DNA from 3 places in the Sinorhizobium alkalisoli genome. Region 3 is predicted to be linked to each of the others. Evidence: riboswitches for the same ligand, from Rfam matches in the RefSeq annotation. Region 3 holds a riboswitch; each other region holds the start of a gene.
The links. Region 3 has a riboswitch for thiamine pyrophosphate ahead of thiD (bifunctional hydroxymethylpyrimidine kinase/phosphomethylpyrimidine kinase). Riboswitches for the same ligand answer to the same signal wherever they lie in the genome.
Positions count from the first base shown of each region.

Region 1: it holds a riboswitch for thiamine pyrophosphate, as region 3 does, so the genes downstream of both, thiC (phosphomethylpyrimidine synthase ThiC) here and thiD (bifunctional hydroxymethylpyrimidine kinase/phosphomethylpyrimidine kinase) in region 3, are expected to answer to the same signal.
Region 2: it holds a riboswitch for thiamine pyrophosphate, as region 3 does, so the genes downstream of both, thiB (thiamine ABC transporter substrate binding subunit) here and thiD (bifunctional hydroxymethylpyrimidine kinase/phosphomethylpyrimidine kinase) in region 3, are expected to answer to the same signal.

Region 1 is NZ_CP034910.1:362,091-368,776, reverse strand. It holds gene thiO (glycine oxidase ThiO) at 1-521, opposite strand, end outside; gene thiC (phosphomethylpyrimidine synthase ThiC) at 523-2,352, opposite strand; TPP riboswitch at 2,449-2,560, opposite strand; gene EKH55_RS19320 (ABC transporter ATP-binding protein/permease) at 2,850-4,727, shown strand; gene EKH55_RS19315 (ABC transporter ATP-binding protein/permease) at 6,059-6,686, shown strand, end outside.
Region 2 is NZ_CP034909.1:3,186,038-3,192,723, reverse strand. It holds gene EKH55_RS15330 (M48 family metalloprotease) at 1-281, opposite strand, end outside; gene EKH55_RS15325 (thiamine ABC transporter ATP-binding protein) at 585-1,307, opposite strand; gene thiP (thiamine/thiamine pyrophosphate ABC transporter permease ThiP) at 1,304-2,905, opposite strand; gene thiB (thiamine ABC transporter substrate binding subunit) at 2,994-4,022, opposite strand; TPP riboswitch at 4,070-4,184, opposite strand; gene EKH55_RS15310 (GNAT family N-acetyltransferase) at 4,452-4,946, shown strand; gene EKH55_RS15305 (thiamine diphosphokinase) at 5,026-5,676, shown strand; gene EKH55_RS15300 (ABC-F family ATP-binding cassette domain-containing protein) at 5,681-6,686, shown strand, end outside.
Region 3 is NZ_CP034910.1:1,318,329-1,325,014, forward strand. It holds gene EKH55_RS23935 (serine hydrolase domain-containing protein) at 1-789, shown strand, start outside; gene EKH55_RS23940 (peroxiredoxin) at 907-1,566, opposite strand; TPP riboswitch at 1,751-1,853, shown strand; gene thiD (bifunctional hydroxymethylpyrimidine kinase/phosphomethylpyrimidine kinase) at 1,919-2,734, shown strand; gene EKH55_RS23950 (hypothetical protein) at 2,837-3,049, shown strand; gene EKH55_RS23955 (LysM peptidoglycan-binding domain-containing protein) at 3,521-6,613, shown strand.

The sequences.
Region 1 (6,686 bases), 960 kb from region 3:
ACCACGGCGGCATAGGATCGATCGGAGGGCACGTCCGAACAGCCGAGGTGGAAATGGACGCCGCTCGCAATCAGTGTCTCGTAGAGGCCGGCCATCGCCTTCCGCGGATCGAGATGGGCTTCCTCGGCAAAGAACAGCGCCCGCTCGAAGCGGCCCGCGAGGTCCGGTTCGAGCTCTGCGATCGCGTTGCCGCCGACCCATTCATATCCGCGGGTGCGGGCGGCGAAGCGATCGAGTTCTCCGCTGTCGCGGCCAGCCGCGACGACAAGTGTACCCTTGCGGAATACCGCGCCAGGGAGGGCCTCCTCCCACCAGTCGGCAGAGGAAAGCCCAAGCATCAACACGGCTTCGTCGCCCGCTTCGCGTTCGCAAAACGCCGCGAGCATGCCGCCGGCATAGGTGGATGCGCCGGTTCCGACGGTTTCCGCCGCATCGACCACCTCCACCGCGATGCCGCGGCGGCTGAGCTCGAGGGCGGTGGCGAGACCGGCGACGCCGGCTCCCTTGATCAGGACCGGCATCTCATTCTCCCGGCTGCGTTTCTGGCGCGACCGGCATGTAGAGATCACCGCCGTCGCGGTATTTCGCCGCCATGGTCTCCAGCCCCTCCTTCTGCGCTTCGGCGCGGATGTCGTGGGAGATCCGCATGGAGCAGAATTTCGGGCCGCACATTGAACAGAAATGCGCCACCTTGTGCGCTTCCTTAGGCAGCGTCTCGTCGTGGAAATTGCGCGCCGTTTCCGGATCGAGCGAGAGGTTGAACTGGTCCTCCCAGCGGAACTCGAAGCGGGCGCGCGACAGCGCGTCGTCGCGGATGCGGGCCGCCGGATGCCCCTTGGCGAGGTCGGCCGCGTGCGCGGCGATCTTGTAGGTGATGACGCCCACCTTGACGTCGTTGCGGTCGGGCAGCCCCAGATGCTCCTTCGGTGTCACGTAGCAGAGCATGGCGGTGCCGAACCAGCCGATCATCGCCGCGCCGATCCCGGAGGTGATGTGGTCGTAGCCGGGCGCGATGTCGGTCGTCAGCGGCCCGAGTGTATAGAAGGGGGCCTCGCCGCAGGTTTTGAGCTGCTTGTCCATGTTCTCCTTGATCTTGTGCATCGGCACATGGCCGGGGCCCTCGATCATCACCTGGCAGTCCTTCGCCCAGGCGATTTTCGTCAGTTCGCCGAGCGTTTCGAGTTCGGCGAACTGCGCCCGGTCATTGGCGTCGGCGATCGAGCCGGGACGCAGGCCGTCGCCGAGCGAGAAGGAGACGTCATAGGCGCGGCAGATGTCGCAGATCTCCTCGAAATGCTCGTAGAGGAAGCTTTCGCGGTGGTGGTGCAGGCACCACTTGGCCATGATCGAGCCGCCACGCGAGACGATGCCGGTGACGCGGTCGACGGTCAGCGGGATATAATGGAGCCGCACGCCGGCATGGATGGTGAAATAGTCGACCCCCTGTTCGGCCTGCTCGATCAGCGTGTCGCGGAAAACCTCCCAGGTGAGATCCTCGGCGATGCCATTCACCTTCTCCAAGGCCTGGTAGAGCGGCACCGTGCCGATCGGCACCGGCGAGTTGCGGATGATCCATTCGCGAATATTGTGGATGTTGCGGCCGGTCGAAAGGTCCATCACCGTGTCGGCGCCCCAGCGCGTCGCCCAGACCATCTTCTCGACTTCCTCGGCCATCGACGAGGTGACGGCGGAATTGCCGATATTGGCGTTGATCTTCACCAGGAAGTTCCGGCCGATGATCATCGGTTCGGATTCCGGATGGTTGATGTTGGCGGGGATGATCGCCCGGCCGCCAGCGACCTCCTGGCGGACGAATTCCGGCGTGACGAAATCAGGCACCGACGCGCCGAAGCTCTCGCCGTCGCGTGTGAGTGTCTCTTTCGCCGCCTTGCGGCCGAGGTTTTCGCGGATGGCGATGAACTCCATCTCCGGCGTGATGATGCCGGCCCGGGCATAGGCGAGCTGGGTGACGGCCCGGCCCGGCTTGGCGCGCAGCGGCTGATGGAGCATGGGGAATTCCGGCGTCAGCCGCTCGCCGGTGGCAAAACCGTTGTCCTCCGCCTTGACGGCGCGGCCCTCGTAACGCTCGACATCGCCGCGTGCCACGATCCAGTCGCGGCGCAACCGCGGCAGGCCGGCGTCGATGCGGATGTCGGCGTCGTCGAGCGTGTAGGGGCCGGAGGAATCATAGACCGTGACCGGAGGCTCCCCGGAGGTCGGATGCAGCGCGATCTCGCGCATCGGGACGCGCAAATCGGGATGGAGTTCGCCCGGTTTGTAGACTTTTTTCGAGGCGGGGAGAGGTCCCTGCGTGACGGAGGGCGGCGTGGAAAGAGGTTTGAGAACGTTCATCTTGAGGCTCCAATTTTTGCGTTGGAGACCCAGTTCTGAAGCCGGAAGGATGAAAAGACGCTGTGCCGACGGAACGTGAAACTACGGAATCCTGGCTTTCGCACGTCTGCACCGTCCCTACGCCAGTATGAACTGGATCAGGTTCAACGGGTCACTGCGCGCTCCAGCAGTATCTCAGCCCCTTGCCGGGACCCCCCTGGTGAATGGCGCCCATAGTCACCGATATCGCCGCGCCGTCAAGATGGTTTTTTGGGACCCCAGCGAGGCACTCGCGGTGGACTGTCTCGTTTCTCGCCTCCCGCTTGGTTGGAACATCAGGGCACAGGGACTATTCTCTTAGGAAACTGATCGCGATCAGTGCGGTCGGGCGCAGCCTTGTCGATAGTGGATGGGATGGGAATGAGGAGCGTGTTCTGATCAGGAAGATCGGGGAGAAGGCCTTGCACGTGTGGAGCCGAAAGTGGGGAAGAGAGCCCCGGTCGACTCCCGTATCGCCGATGCGCAGCTTCTGGGGGCTGATGTGGGCCTATTGGTTTTCCGAGAAGTGGCAGGAGGCCTGGGGGCTGGCAGCGGTCATCGTCGTGCTCACCGGTCTGTCGGCGATTGCGAGCGTCTGGTTCGCCGAAGCCTCGGGCGAACTCGTCAGCGCGATAGCCTTTCTCCACCATCCGCAAAATCCCACGACGCTCAGCTCCATTCTGACGATCGCGGGGACGCTCGCCGCGATCATGGTGCTGAAATCCATCGCGTTCACGGCCGTGCGCCACTTCTTTTCGACGACCCTGCATCGCAAATGGCGGGCCTGGCTTGACCGACGCTTCAATGACGCGCTGCTCGACTGCAAACATACCCATCTTCACCTGCAGCGCGGCGTGGCGGAAGCCATTCCGACGTCGGTGGGCGTGCCGGACAATATAGACCAACGCGTCCAGGAATCGATCAAGGGCATGACCGGCGGCGCTATCGGGCTTGCCATGGGCGTTGCCGGGGTGACCCTGTCGCTCTACTTCGTCGGCGGCAGGATCATCGAGACCTCGACGGAGGTGAGCGGGCTGGAGTTTCTCGGCAGCTATGGCAGCGCCTTTCTGACGCTTGTTGCCGTCGCTGCCTACGTCCCCTTCAATACTTATGTCGCCGCCAAGCTCGGCGCGATCCAGCAGCGGCTCGACGTCCGGATGCAATGGGCCGAGGGCAGCTACCGCCGCGAACTGACGACGCTTCTCCACCGCAGCTTCCATGTCGCGGCCTCGCAAGCGGAAGGGGTCCAGAAGCGCATCCACAGGCGGCGCTATCGCGACATCGACCAGACTTGGTCGAACCTGAACATCCTGACGGCGTGTTATATGGGCTTCGAGCTCGTCCACAATTTCTTCGGCCAGCGCATCGTCGCCTATGCTCCGGGTCTGCTTCCCTATGTCAATGGCAAGGTCACGCTGCAGGGCTATGTCACCGGGGCGGAGCTTGCCAATGCGATCATCAATGATTGCTCCTGGTTCATCCACGTCATGCCGGACATAGCAAGGCTGAGAGCGAATGCGCGCCGCATCACCGATCTTGCCAATGCGATCGAGGACGTTCAGCGGCCCCGCGCTTTCTATGCCCGGACAGGTCACGCGGAGTTGAACCGCGTCTGGCAGGATCCCGAATTCGGCGTGACGATCCGCCGCCTCGAGCTGATGCATCCTGGCCATGACCTGCCCTTCATTACGACCGGCTATCTCCACATCAGTCCTGGCGAATGGACGCTTCTCGTCGGCAGGTCGGGCAGCGGCAAGTCGTCGCTGCTCAAGGCGATAAACGGTCTCTGGCCGCATGGCCGCGGCACAGTCGCCCTGCCCGGAAACGTGCGCACGCTCTTTGCCGCCCAGGACGTGAAGCTGCCGCCGATATCGCTGAAGGAACTGATATGCCTGCCCGAGCCGGGCGACGCGTTTACGGATCGGGAAGCTTTAGCGGCGCTTTCCATGGCCGGCCTTGCCGAATTCGTCGGCGATCTCGCCGCGGAGGGGCGCGGTGCGCAAAGCTGGGACCAGCTCCTTTCCGGAGGGCAGAAGCAGAAGCTGGTGCTTGCGCGCATCCTCCTGCAACGGCCGGGCCTGATCTTTCTTGACGAACCGACCGGCGCGCTCGACGTCGAGGCGACGGTCGCGTTCCATCAGGCGATCAAGGATGTGTGCCCCGGCGCAACCGTCGTCAGCATCATGCATGACGCAGTGCCGCCGAAATCTGCAAAGGGCGAGAATTATTACGACAGCGTGCTCGCCATTGCCGACGGCCGCGTGACGAAGCGGTCGCTGCCGAAACTGGCAGGTGGCCCGGTCGGTCCCGCGCGCGTGAGGCGGCATCCGGAGCCAATGGGGCCAGGATCGAGATGAAGCCCGCCACCATATGAATTGAGGAAGACCCTAATTAAATTAATTTGGATGCGAAGCGACAGGAGCCCCTCCATGTCGCTATCAATGACCGGGTGCGCCGCCTGCTCCCTCGGTAACAAGGGTTCCCCTGATCGGCTGCTACATTTGGGCAGCCAACCAGGAGAGCACACGATGCGTGTCATTCTAGTCGCTATGATTGCCTCAGTTCTGAGCATACTTGCCTTCAAATACGCTGATCATTCTCTGGGGAATGTGCAGATCGTGGCGACGGCTCAGGAACTTGCAAGCAGTTAACGGTCGGCCGCTTCACTCACTGCCTCCAATTTCTCGCATTCAAACGCTTTACAGGGAATGGACCAAGCCAGCATTGCGGTCCTGGTACTTATCTTCACCCTCATCGCTGTCGTATTGAGTATCCTGGCAGTGGGCCCAAGAGATGAGGCGCCGCCCACGGAACCGACATTGATTCCTCGGTACCGTCGTTTATGCGCTTGGTAGGGGGTGACCCGCCGCCGTCAACACCGAGCAGAACGGCAATGGCGGCAGCGGCATCACCCTCAGCTACGGTTGGTGAGCGTTCGGAGCTTGCGAGCAGCGCCCCGGGCGCACCCGCACCAGCCGGCGGGCGGCAACAGCACCGACCGGGCGCTGTCTGGACGCCGTCGGGGACGATCGTCGCGACCGCGGATAAGACGCACCACGCTGTAGGCGGAAAGAATTCAGGATTGCTGCCCGCAGCTGCGTCGCCGCGGCAGCACTCGTGGGGCAAATGTGGCTGCGCGCCGCGGCCTGCGACAAAGGTGCCACTGGCTCATATTTCCTTAAATCGTAATACAGCCTGTAATAAAAAGTGCTGTAACGATCCATCGCGTCTGAAGAGATGGGCTGCGCGGTAGTTGAGACGCGAACGCGCAACGGTTATGCTTGCTGCGATTGATTGCATTAACGGGCGTCGCGTGCCGTCGACCCAGACCGCTGCACACTATCGGGCGTCACGAATACGTGCGTCCCAGCGTGGTATTGTTGTTAATTGCATAGGGGCTGTCATCGAATTTCCAAGAGGGGCGGGTTCCTATCGCGGCCGGTCATGGTCGGTCGCCAGGGCTGAAACTGCAGTTGGACATTCGGAATGAGCGGGCAGACGGGCGCTTGCGAAGCGGCCGTGCGTGACCCCTGTGTGCTTGAGGTCCCGAACAGGGATGCTCACAGGCAAGGGAGGGGGGGACGTGAATTTGCACTGGGGGAGTCGCAATTTACACCGGGGGAGCCGCAGGCGGGTAAGGGAGCCGCAATCGACGCCCGTTTCCGCAATGCGCAGCTTTTGGGGGGTAATGGGCGCCTACTGGCTTTCCGACAGATGGAAGGAAGCATGGGGGCTCGCCGCGGTTATCATCGTGCTTACGGCCTTGTCGGCAATGGCCAGTGTCTGGTTTGCCGAGGCGTCGGGCGAACTCGTCAGTGCAATCGCCTTTCTTCACCATCCACAAAACGCGACGACGCTCACCTCCATCCTGGCAAGCGCGGGAACATTGGCCGGGATCGTCGTGCTCAAGGAGATCGGATTCATCGCAATCCGCCACTTCTTCTCGACGACCTTGCACCGCAAATGGCGCGCGTGGCTCGACCATCGCTTCAATGAGGCGCTGCTCGACCGCAAGCACACGCATCTGCACCTGCAGCACGGTATGGCGAAGGCCAACGCGTCGAACGCGGCAGTCCCGGACAATATCGACCAGCGGATCCAGGAATCGATCAAGGGCATGACCGGCGGCGCCATCGGGCTTGCCATGGGCATTGCCGGCGTCATCCTGTCGCTCTTCTTCGTCGGCCGCAAGATTATCGAAACCTCGACCGAGGTCGAAGGCTTGGAGTTCCTCGGCAGTTATGCCAGCGCCTGCCTGACGCTCGCAGCCGTCATCGTCTACGTTCCGATCAACACCTTCCTTGCGGCGAAGCTCG
Region 2 (6,686 bases), on a different replicon from region 3:
GCGACCAGCCGCTCCGTCTTGGCGTCGCGATATTCGCCGCCGTAGCTCGCCACAATGCGCGGATGTTCGCGCGCGCCGAGCTGGGCACGCGGATCGTTCTTCTGCACTTCCTCGACGATCTGCGGATTGGAGGAGGGCGAGACGGTCGGCTCGTAGGTCTGCTCGATCAGCGATTGGCAGGCGGAGAGCAGCGCGGCACTGGATAACACAACCAGGGATCGCGCCGTCTTGCCTCCGCGCCACGCCGGAAACCAGTCGTTTGTGACTGTCTGCCTTGCCATGCCTCAGCCCAATCTCAGCCGCCGAAGTCGCCCGGGCTCTCAGTCCCATCTACCGTCAGCGATGAAAAATCCCACCTTTTCAGCCGGATAGGGTTCCCCGGCATAGGGTTTCGTCAGCTACGATCCCTGCTCTATCGATTTAAGCGCCATCTGCCTAGCCGATCCCGATAGAAATAGTTGCCCCGTGGTATCGCAGCAACGGATGCGCGAGTAACGCGTCCACCCGGCCGGGTGTTCCGCCCGTCGCACAGCCCGGCGGTCAAATTGTGGCGAAGGGCAGATTAAATTTCGCCGTGCTAAATTTCATCGTCCTGATTCTTGGCCGAGAAAGCGGTTGATCGCCGTGAGGTCCCGCCGCCCCAGAAAGCGGTCGCTCGGATCGTGGGCGACTATATGTCCCTGATCGAGGAAAAGCACGCTGTCGGAGAAGAGCCTCACGTCATCGGGATGATGCGTGATCATCAGGATGGTATTGCCCTCCTCGTGATGGAGATCGGCAAGCAGGTTGCGCATTTCCGCGCGCATGCCGGGGTCGAGCGCAGCGAAGGGCTCGTCTAGCAGAAGCAGCGGCCGGTGGCGCACCAGCGCGCGGGCAAGCGACACCCTCTGGCGTTCGCCGCCGGAAAGCGTCGGCGGCAATCGCTCGCCGAAGCCGGCAAGGCCGACTCGGTCGAGCGCCTCTTCGATCCTCTCGCGATCGCCGCGGCACAGGCGAAGCGAGGGACTGATGCCGAAACCGACATTGGCGGCGACGTCGAGATGCGTGAAGAGGTTGTTTTCCTGAAAGATGACCGAGACGGGCCGGTTGGCCGGCAGGCGGCCGGCCATGTCGTCGCCGAAGATGCGGACCTCGCCTTCGTCCGGCTCCTCAAAGCCGGCGATGACGTTGAGGAGCGTCGACTTTCCCGAGCCGGAGGGACCGGCGACGGCGACGATCTCTCCCGCCGGAACGGTGCAGTCGAACGCCAGAACCGTCGTTTCGAAGCGCACCTTTACGTCCCTGAGGATAACGGCTGCGGAAGTCATGTCCGCAGGCCTCGCGTTCTGTCATCCCCCGCCGTGCCGAGCATGGTGAAGATCAGGCATAGGATGCCGAGTAGAAGGGCGAGCCCCGCCGCGTCGGCGGTGCGGTAGCTGCCCATGCGGCTATAGAGCAGCCAGGGCAGGGTGGCGAGGTCCTGCGAACCGAAAAGCGCGATCGCGCCAAGATCTCCGAGCGACAGGGCGAGGGCAAAGGAAAAGGCCGTGAAGAAGGCCTTGCGCAGCGGCGGCCAATCGATCCATCGCAGGCGATGGAAGCCGCCTATGCCCAGGCTTGCGGCGAGACGCTCGGTTCGCACCGCATGGGTGGCCATGGCGGGGGCGAGCACCCGATGCACGAACGGCAGCGCCATCAGCGCATTGATGGCGATAACGACCAAGGGGGCGAAGCGGGCGACGTCGCCGAAGGGGCGCAACAGCAGGAACCACCCGGCGCCGAGCACGATCGGCGGGGCGAGCAGGATAAAGGACATGCTGGCGCCGATCGTACCGGCAAAGAACCGGGCCGGCATGCCGCGGCGCCGCCGAGAAAGCACCAGCCGCTGGGTGCGGATCATCAGGGCGGCGATTGCGACGGCGATCGCCGCCGAAGGCAGTGCGACTGCGGCGCTCGTCAGCAGTGCCTGGTGGAAGGCATGTTCGGAAAGCAGCCGGGCCAGATCCGCCCGCAAGCCGGACGCCGCGATGGCGGCGAAGGGTGTGCCGACGAAAATCAGCGCAAGGGTCAGCCAGATCCGATCGGCAAGGCGCGCAACGCCTTTAGAACCGTCGAAGCGGCGGATCGCCCTGCCGCTGGTCTCGCCCTCCTCCGGCGGGGGCGCCACGAATTTGAGGAGGAAAAGCAGAAGACCGGTCAGCGCCACCTGGAGGCCGGCCAGCGCGATCGCCCGCGGCGGATCGAAATCGAAACGCAGCGCCTGGTAGATCGCCACCTCGATGGTGCTTGCGGCGGGGCCGCCGCCAAGCGTCAGCACCAGCGTGAAGCTGGTGGCGCAGAGCATGAAGACGAGGCCGGCAATGCCCGGCAGCAGGCCGCGGATCGCCGGCCATTCGATGAAGCGGAAGATCGCGAACGAGCCCATGCCAAGATTGGCGGAGGTGCGCCAGTATTCGGCCGGGATACGCTCAAGTCCGGCGAGCATAAGCCTCACGGCCAGCGGCATGTTGAAAAAGACATGGGCCAAAAGGATGCCGAAAAGCCCGTAGATGCTGATTGGTGCGACGATGCCGATGGCCGTCAGGGCCCGGTTGAGAAAGCCTTGCCGACCCCAGACCTCGATCAGGCCGAGCGCGGCGACCAGCGCAGGCAGCCCCAGCGGCAGCGCCATCAGCCGCAACAGCCAGATGCGGCCCGGAAAGGCGGCCTGGCGGGCAAGCGCGCGGGCGACGGGGATCGCGAAGAGGATCGACAGTCCGGTCGAGAGGCTTGCCTGCAGAAGCGTGAACCGGGTGACGCGCCAGACATAGGCGTCGAAAAGATCCTGGCGGCCATCGGCGCCGCCGTGTGCGAGCAGAGCCGCAGCGGCGAGGCCGACGAAAAGCAGGATGCCGCCGAGGACCAAGCCCCCGGCGGCAATCGTCATCCTGTTCTCGCGCGCAAACAATTTAGCTCTTATTCCTTTGCAGGTTCTCATCGGAATTCGCGTGCGACTTCCCGGAACCTGCTTGGCCTCAGTTTCGGCTCATCGCCGCCAGCCACTCGTCGATCCAGGCCTTGCGGTTATCGGCGACGTCTTGGGGCGACATCAGGAACGTCTTTTCAGGCTGGACGAGCTTGCCGAACGCCTCCGGCAGGGGCTCCCTGGTTTCGCCGACCGGCAGCATCCAGTTGGTCGTCGGAATGATCGACTGGAATTCGGGTCCGATCATGAAGGCGAGAAATTGCCGGGCAAGTTCCGGATCGTCCGCGTTCTTCGTCATGCCGGCCACTTCGATCTGGATGTAATGGCCCTCGGCGAATGGCGCCGCCTGGTAGCGGTCGGTGTTTTCGGCAACCATATGGTAGGCGGGCGAGGTGGTGTAGGAAAGCACCATCGGCGCCTCGCCCTTGGTGAAGAGTCCGTAGGCCTCCGACCAGCCGGGGGTCACCGTCAGAACACGATCCTTGAGCTTGGCCCAGGCTTCGCCCGCCTCGTCGCCATAAACCGATTTCATCCAGAGCAGCAGGCCGAGGCCGGGCGTCGAGGTGCGCGGATCCTCGATGACGATCTTCTGCGACGGATCGCCTTCGACCAGTTCCTTCAGGCTCTTCGGCGGCTCCTTCAGCACTTCCGTGTCATAAACCACGGCGAAGTGGCCGTAGTCATAGGGAATGAACACGCCGTCGGAAAAATCGCCGGGAACCTCGAGCCCCTTGGTGTCGAGGGCGTGTGGCGCGAAGAAGCCGGTGGCCTTGGCTTCGGCAACCAGATTGGTGTCGAGTCCGAGGACGATGTCGGCCTTCGTGGCTTCACCCTCGAGCTTCAGCCGCGTCAGCAACTCGACCCCGTCGGCGACGCCGACATAGTCGACCTTGCAGCCGCAACTCTTCTCGAAAGCCTCGGCGACCTTGGCGCCCGGGCCCCATTCGCTGATGAAGCTCTCATAGGTGTAGATCGTCAGCGTTTTTTCCGCGGCAAGGGCGCTTGCCGAAGAGGCGGCGAGGGCAAAGGCGGCGATCGCAAGCCGGTTGACTATCTTGCTGTGGAATGAACTGGGCATGTGGCACCTCTTCCCTGTTGTTCTTGCTGCACGGGAAAAGGGCGTTCGGTCCGATCGCTTCTAATCCCTCCGCCGGTACGAGCCGGATCAGGTTCCGCGGGTTGGCGTGACGCCTCTCAGCCACCGCCCGAAAGCCGGCGGATGGCACCCCGTTAGAGCAGGCCAAGATTTAGCTTCCGGCGGCAGTCAACGCAAGCGCAGTTTTAGGAGCGCCGCGCGTCTTTGAGATGCGCAATGCTCGCTGCAACTCCTGGAATCTCCGCACCGAGCTTCTCGAATATCGGTCCGATTTTCGGGCCCATGCGTCAGGGGCTTTCGCTTGGCACGCCGTCTGCGCTATCAAGATGCGGAGGCCTTCCTCACATGTTCAACACGTACCGGCGAAGTTAGTTCACGGACGGCCGGTCACAAGGCGCGGGGTATGGGTTGATGCCAGACATGCTCGTTCGGCTCTACGCCCTGCCGGAGAGTCGCGCCGGCCGGCTCGGCCCCGACATCTCGATCCGGCGCGCCATGGCGCCCGAGCGCCGGACCGTCGTCTGCTGGGTGGGTGAGCATTTCGGCGCCGGCTGGGCGGGAGAGGCGGAAGCCGCCTTCTCCTCGACGCCGACACGCATCCATATCGCGCTCCATCAGGGCGCGCTCGTCGGATTCGCCTGCCATGACGTGACCGCGCTCGGCTTCTTCGGCCCTACCGGAGTGGATGGGACGATGCGCGGCCGCGGCATCGGCGAGGCGCTGCTCATTGAAAGCCTGATCGCGATGCGCGCGGCCGGCTACGCCTATGCGATCATCGGCGGCGCCGGTCCGACCGAATTCTACACGCGCACCGTCGGTGCGGTGGAAATACCGGATTCGACGCCCGGCATCTATGCGGATCTGCTCCGGCCCGACAATGGCGCGGAACCCGAGCCGCGCGAGTGACGTTGGCGAAGGATACCGGACGCAAACGGCGGTGCCGGGCCTTTCCCTTCAGAGCCGCTTTGCGCTATGGGCTTCTGCCATGAGCCAATCACCCTTCACAATTCTTCTCGGCGGCGCGCTTACCCTGACGGAGCGGCTAACGGCGCAATTGGCCGGCAGCCGGTTTATCGCCGCCGACGGCGGCATGCGCCATGCGAGGACGCTGCAAGTCTTGCCGGACCTCTGGGTGGGCGACTTCGATTCGACCGAAGAGTCGCTCTTTTCGGAATTCGCCGAGGTGCCGCGGGAAAAATACCCGGCGGAGAAGAACGCCACCGATGGCGAGATCGCCGTCGAGGCGGCGCTTTCGCGCGGCGCGACGTCGCTGATCTTTGCCGGTGCGCTCGGCGGCACCCGTAGCGACCATGCCTTTCTGCACTTGTTGCGGCTCGCCGCGCTCGCGGAAGAGGGGCTTGCGGTCTTCATGACCTCCGGCGAGGAAGAGGCCTGGCCGCTGCGGCCGGGGTCGCGGGAGATCGACCTGCCCAAGGGCAGCCTGTTCTCGATCCTCGGTTTCACCGAGCTTTCCGGCCTCACCATCGAAAACGCGCGTTATCCGCTCGACGATTTCCATCTGCCCTTCGGATCGTCGCGGACGATTTCCAACGTGGCGGAAGGCCCCGTTCGCCTTTCCCTGAAATCCGGCCGGGCCGTCGTGCTTGCCCGGCCCTATGATCTTTCCGGAGCCTGACGCCTTGGCGCCCCCCATCCTGAAACTCGACGACATTTTCCTCACCTTCGGCGGCGCGCCGCTTCTCGCCGGCGCCGGCCTGCAGGTGGAGCCCGGCGACCGCATCTGCCTCGTCGGCCGCAATGGTTCCGGCAAGTCGACGCTGCTGAAGATCGCCGCCGGCCTTGCCGAACCGCAATCCGGCGAGGTCTTCCGCCATCCCTCGGCGACGATCCGCTACCTGCACCAGGCGCCGGACTTCGAGGGCTACGACAACGTGCAGGCCTATGCGGAGTCCGGGCTCGGCCCGGGCGACGACCCCTATCGCGTCAGCTATCTGTTGCAGCATCTCGGTTTGACGGGGGAAGAAGATCCCAAGCGGCTTTCCGGCGGCGAGGCGCGCCGCGCCGCGCTGGCGCGCGTCATGGCGCCGGAGCCCGATATCCTGCTTCTCGACGAGCCGACCAACCATCTCGACCTGCCGACGATCGAATGGCTGGAAGACGAGCTCGTGCGCAGCCGTTCGGCGCTGGTGCTGATCTCCCACGACCGGCGTTTCCTCGAAAGGGTCTCGACCGCGACCGTCTGGCTCGACCGCGGCCAGTCGCGCCGGCTCGATCGCGGCTTTGCCCATTTCGAGGCCTGGCGCGACGAGGTGCTCGAGGCGGAGGAACTGGAGCAGCACAAGCTCGGCAAGGCGATCGAACGGGAAGAGCACTGGCTGCGCTATGGCGTCACCGCGCGGCGCAAGCGCAACATGCGCCGGCTGGGCGAACTCAAGGACATGCGTGCCCGCTATCGCGGCCACAAAGGGCCGCAGGGCACGATCCAGGCGGGCGTTTCCGATGCCAGGGAGTCGGGCAAGCTCGTCATCGAGGCGGAAAAGATCACCAAGGCCTATGGCGATCGCACCATCGTCGCGCCCTTCTCGATCCGCGTCCATCGCGGCGACCGGATCGGCCTCGTCGGACCGAACGGCGCCGGCAAGACGACGCTGCTCAAGCTTCTGACCGGCCAGCTCGAGCCGGATT
Region 3 (6,686 bases):
TCGAAATCGATCGTCTCGGCTCTCGTCGGCATTGCTATCGACAAAGGTCTTCTTACGGGACCCGAGCAGAAGATCGCCCCCATTCTCAACTCGGACCTGCCTTCCCCGGCCGACCCGCGCATCGGCGACATCACGATCGGCAACCTGTTGTCGATGCAGGCGGGATTGGGCCGACTGTCCGGCCCGAACTACGGGCGCTGGGTTTCAAGCCGCAATTGGGTTCGTTTCGCACTTGCGCAGCCGTTCGACGCGGAGCCGGGAGGGAGGATGCTCTATTCGACGGCGTCGACGCATCTCCTGTCAGCGATCCTGACGAAAGTTGGCGGCAAGTCGACCCTGGCCCTTGCGCGCGAATGGCTGGGTCCGGTCGATGGGTTTCGCATCGACGCCTGGTCGCGCGATCCGCAGGGGATCTATCTCGGCGGAAACGAGATGGCCATGACCGCCCGCTCTCTGCTCGCCTTCGGCGAGCTCTACCGCAATCGCGGCCGGACGGAGGATGGGCGCCAAGTCATCCCGGACAATTGGATCGATCTCTCCTGGCAGGCACACACGAATTCGCGATTTTCCGGCGACGCCTATGGCTACGGCTGGTTCACCCGGCAGATCGGCGGCGAAGACGTGCATTTCGCCTGGGGTTACGGCGGCCAGATGCTCTATATCGTGCCGGACTTGAAGCTGACCGTCGTGATGACCTCCGAACAGGATGGGCCTTCCGCCCGTACCGGCTATCGAGACGCACTGCACGGCGTCCTCGCCGACATCATCGACACGCTGGAGGCCGACTGATGAAATCCTCCGCGCTCGTGCATCCGCAGGAACGTACCGCGCGGCTCAAAAAAGACCGCCACGAAACCCGTGGTTTCGCGGCGAATGATGGTATCTATCCCCGGTTGGCCGGCGGTCTCAAGCCGTCGGCTGCTTGGTCTTCCTGAGATAGGGCAGAACCGTCTCGAAGGAGCCGAAGCGCTGGACGGCATCCTCGTTCGACACCGCGGCCGTGATGATGACATCCTCGCCCTGTTTCCAATTGGCAGGCGTTGCCACCTGATGCTTGGCGGTGAGCTGGATCGAATCGATCGCCCGCAGGATCTCTTCGAAATTGCGGCCGGTGGTCATCGGATAGCTCAGCATCAGCTTGATCTTCTTGTCCGGACCAATGACGTAAACCGATCGCACCGTCGCATTATCGGCAGGCGTGCGGCCCTCGGAAGTGTCCCCGGCGTCGGCCGGCAGCATGTCGTAAAGCTTGGCCACCTTGAGATCGCGATCGCCGATCAGCGGATATTCGACGTCAAAGCCCGTCGCGAGCTTGATGTCGCCCTTCCACTTGGCATGGCTCTCGACCGGATCGACGGAGATGCCGACGATCTTGACGCCGCGTTTGCGGAATTCGTCTTCCACCCCCGCCATGGCGCCGAGTTCGGTGGTGCATACGGGCGTGAAATTCTTCGGGTGAGAGAAGAGGACCGCCCATCCGTCACCGATCCATTCGTGGAAATTGATCGTGCCGTGGGTTGTCTCGGCGGTAAAATCGGGGGCAGTGTCGTTGATGCGCAGGGCCATGATGTGCTCCTTTCGTGTCGGAGGAATTGCGCAAGAATAGCGCAAACGGCAAAGTTTTCGAGCGCGAAACGCGTCGTCGCTCCCGGCAATGAGCAAGATCGTCCGGCTTCACGTCGACCGGCTCGTGCGCCAGTGCCGCGGCCGCATTGCATTGACACCCCGGGGCTGCTGACGCATAGAATGCCGCCATTCCGAGGGGAGCGCCGGGCGGCGCTGAGACGGTGGTGAGCCGGACCCTTGAACCTGATCCGGGTCATGCCGGCGTAGGAACGGAATGGGTCGCCCTCGGCAAGCCAAGCCAATTCTTCGCCTTACCGGATCTCCGTGACGTGTGTCGGGAGTTCGATAGATGATGCCTCCTCGCCCCATTGCGCCGGTGGCGCTCACCATTGCCGGATCGGATTCGGGCGGCGGTGCCGGCATCCAGGCCGACCTCAAGACCTTCTCGGCGCTCGGGGTTTACGGTGCAAGCGTCGTTACGGCGATCACCGCGCAGAACACCAGGGGTGTTGCCGCCGTTGAGGACGTCTCGGCCGGAATGGTGGCGGCACAGATGGAAGCTGTACTTAGCGACCTGGACGTGAAGGCGGTGAAGATCGGCATGGTGTCGCGACGGGAGACAATTGCCGTCATCGCCGATGGCCTGCGCCGTTACGGCAGGCTTGCGGTCGTCGACCCGGTGATGGTTGCAACCTCCGGCGATCGTCTGCTCCACCCGGGAGCGATCGCAGCACTCATCGAAGACCTGCTGCCTCTGGCACTCGTCGCGACCCCGAACCTGGCCGAAGCGGCACTTCTGACCGGCCGTCCGACCGCCGAGAGTGAAGGAGAGATGGTGCGCCAGGCCGAGGCGCTCTTGAAGACTGGAGCCCGTTCCGTGCTGGTCAAAGGAGGACATCTGCCCGGTGGCGACGCCACGGACGTCTTCCTCGATGGCCAAACGTTGCTGCGTCTGCCGGCATCGCGCATAGAGACACACAATGATCACGGTACCGGCTGCACCCTTTCAGCTGCAATCGCCGCGGGCCTCGCTTCGGGGCTACCGCTCGCCGAAGCGGTCCGCGCAGCCAAACATTATCTGCATGGAGCAATTTCCGCCGCCGACGACCTGAAGGTCGGGCAGGGGCGGGGACCGGTGCATCATTTCCACCAATGGTGGAACTCTTAACGTCAAATTGGGAGGCATGCCAGCCTCATGCCCTGCTATTGCCATGGTTGAGCCGGAAAAGACTATCGTCTATGGTTAACGAAAGACAGCGGGTTCAGCGATATGCACTTTCTTGCTCGTCGACTGGAGGCTTTCAATCGTGACGAACTGCCGGACTGGCGGCAGTCGCCAAGCCTATTGTGGCGTGCACTCCTGTTCGCGCCCCGGCTGATCGAATATTTCCTGTTTTACCTTCTGGCGTTCGGCGCCCTGATGGCGGCGATCGTCTTCATGGTTGCGGCCTGGATCGTCGGCCTCGACCGCAAGTCCAATTGAATCAGTCGCGCGGCGGCGCCTGCCGACCTGAGGTCCCGCACGGTAGAATTCTCACACGTGGAACATCGGCGGCGACATTGACGACAGTGCACGCGCTGGCGGCAAACCAGGACCTCCCAACCTGCTATGAGTGCCCGTTCCTTCCCTGGAGCGGGCACTCGTTGCAGGCGCGGATGCCGTGAACGTGATCCCCGATAGCCTCGCCAAGTCTCGATTGTGCCATCTCCATGCGTATAATCTCATTTAGGAAGAAATGTAATTCGATGAAATTACGATGATTCTCCGCAACGCGCGAGAATAGTCTGTGCAAATATCAGCATTGTCTATTATACCGTTGGAGAGAGACTGCGAAAACGACGGCTAATTGTCCATTAGGACTTGAAAAAAGCCTTTTGTAATAGCAATGTCATTCGCCACGCATGCGAGCGTCTATTCTGCGGCGACTTTGTGCAGCTTACGGGAGGTGAAAGTATGGGCATTTTCGACTTCAATCGTCTTTTGCGCACATCGCTTCATCGCAATATGGCCGCTCTGCATGATTCAAAGGCGAGCCAGTTTTCAGACGCCGTCCAAAAAGCCAGGAAGTCATTGGTACCGCAGGGCAAACCCGAGCAAGAGCAGGACGGTCGCGTTGATCATAAGATCAGAAAGGACGAGACGCTTACCGGCATTGCGCCGCTCTACGAGCAGAGCATTCCCGATATCCTGCTGACGAATCCAGCCATTCGCAACCCGGACGTCATCAACGAAGGCGAGTCGTTGCGGATCCTGAGCGAAGAGCGGCGCACGAGCCTTGAGACCATCAAAGAACTGCATACGGACATCGACAAGGCCTCGAGCCCTGCTGGAAAGGACGAGAAGAGCAAGGCGCTCAAGCTCGCGATCCAGACAGATCTCCAATCTGCTGCCCAGAACCAGGCCCACACGCCCGAGAAGCTCAAGTCCTCCCTCGATCAACGAGAGGTGGACCTCATCGCGCTCGGCCCCGATACGGATGCCTACAAGAAGCTCGTGCAGGAGGAGCGGAAATCCGTCGAGACCGATCTGAACGCTGTTTTCGAGCCGATCGGCAAGCTGGTGGCGAACGCGCAGCAAAATCCTGCGGAATGGCAGAAAGTTCAAACCGAGCTGACGGGCCAGTTCGAGAGACTCGCCAAGGATGCGCCCGACGGCGGCGAAGCCGCGATCAACAGCGCTCGGGAAACGCTGAAAGCCTTCGGGCCCGCCGACAAGGGCTTTCTCGAGGCGCTCGATGCCAGCGGACGGGAGATCCTGGTCAATCGACCGGCCAAACGTGTGCAGGATGCCTTCCGCGATGGCAAGAACGACTTCAAAGGCTTCGACGGCAAGGATGCCACGGCGTTCAAGAAGGAGGACGGTGCGGCCCGCGCCGCCAAGGTACTCGATGAGGTGACCAGGAACGTCACCGACGAAACGGCGGTTCTGATTGTCCAGCAAGCAAATCAACCGATCGAGGCGTTCGGGAACAAGGACTCCAAGGTTCTGGATGTCATCCAGCAGACGATCGGCCAGCAAACGGCAATCAATTCCGGTGCGCTTCCCGACGGTCTGGCCGGCCGCTACGTCAACCCGGAAGTCAATCTGTCGCGGACTTTGACGCAGCAGGACACGATAGCACATTATTCCGAAGCTCTCGGGAGGCTATCGAAAGCTCCTGGCGGCGCAAAGATCATCGATGACAGCGCGAAATCGATCGCCAAGGCCGTGAAAGACACGACCGACAAGACGTTCGCCGATTGGGAAGCCAAACTTCCCGAAGAGGCAAGAACGTTCTCTCTCGAAGACAAGAAGAAGATCGGTAATGAAATCGGCATGCCTTACCCCGAGATCAAACCTGCCGACCCACAGGCCGCCGGGGAGCCATTCCGCAAGGCTGTGGCGGGTGGCAACGATCCGACTCTGAGCCTCGCCGTCGTCAAGGAGCTCAACAAGAGCGGCATTGTCAGCGGCTCGAACGCAATCTTCGATGCCGTAGTCAAAGGCACCGACGACCTGACCAAGAACAGTCAGAACGTCGTCGGCGAATTCGCCAAGGATCACCTCGTCGTCGCCAATGACTGGAAGTCATCGCTCTCTGCCAAGCAACTGACCGATGGGCTCAATGATTCGATCGCCAGCAACAAGGGTAGCAAGGACAAGATGGACGACCAGGGTGCACGGATCTTCCGCACCTTGAGCGCGCTTCATGGGGCCGAAGGCGACCTAAAAGAGCTGAAGGGACTTGAAGGTCTCGACCGCTTCAAGGAGGCCACCAACCGCTTGGAACGGGACGAGAGAAGCCAGTTTGCGGTGAGCAACAGCGAGCAGGCCTGGACGGAAATGGGCAAGGCCTATGTCGAAGCAACCGCGAAGCCTGAAACCGAGCCGGTTCCTGCCGCACCCACCTTGTATTGGTCCGGCCGGGCCGTCATCGGCATGCACAGAACGGTGGCCGCCTATGAGGCCCTCGGCGGCAACAAGGCCTACAATCCGCCGACCCCCGGCAGCATCGCTACGGCTTCGCGGATGAGCCCCGGCCAGCACGATCCGAAGCTCGCACAAAGCGCATCCCTGCTTCTCAACGGACCGAACGCCGCGACCGAACCGAGGGCGCGCAAGGCTGCAATCGAAAGTCTCAGCAAGGCCTTTGACGGATCGAAATTCGATCCCCGCGCCGGCATAACCACCGCGTCAGGCTTCGGCAAAAGCCTGGCAGCGGTTCAGGGGCTGCTCTATCTCGGAAGCGCCAAGGACAATTTCGCCACGCCCGGCCTGCTCACCCAGTCCTTCGGCGTCTGGCTCACGGCGGGAATTGCGCAGGAGGCGGCTCAATTGAGCGCGGGCGGCGTTCGCTCCCTCATCGAAAAGGGCACCGTCGCAAAGGGCGGCTTCCTGGACCGGGCCACCCGGTTCGCCGAAGTCAGCGGCACGTCGAAGTGGGGATGGTTTTCCAAGTACTTTGACCGCGCCGGCGGAGCGCTGATGATTGCCTATACCCTCGATCATGCGGCGAAGGGCAAATGGGCGAACTCAGCCTTTGCGGCGACGACCACGGTCGGCACGTTCCTCGCGATGATGAAGTCACCGAAGGCCGGCCTCTGGGGGGCGGGACTCGCAGCGGTCGGTATTATCGGCGAGGCGATTTATAACGATTACCGCAGGAGCAAGATCGCAAGCTACTACGAGGGTCCGACCGAGAACTTCCTTGTTCAAGCAGGATTTGAACGGGAAGCGGCGAAGATACTTTCCAATCACGATGAGGATGGGAACAGTATCGGTTCCGTCATTGAGCCGCTTGCCAAGGAGCTGGGTATGACTCCTGAGGCCCTCGCCGATAGTCTGCGAGCGACCGTGGACATGGCGAAGCTGCGAGAATTCGTGGCGGGCGTTCACCAAACAAAGCCGGACAAGAATGGCATATACCCGAGGTCGGCTCCGGAGCGGCTGGAAAATTTGGAGCTGCCGGATGGTGAAACCATTTATCGTGATCCTTCACTTGGCCGTCCCCGCACGATTCCGGAATTGGCCGAATGGACACGTGAAAATCTTATCCTGACGAGTTGAGGAAAGCCTGGCACAAAGGCGTGACGGTGGGCATCAGCCTTGCGAAGGCCCACCGGTTCGACTAGTGGAGGAG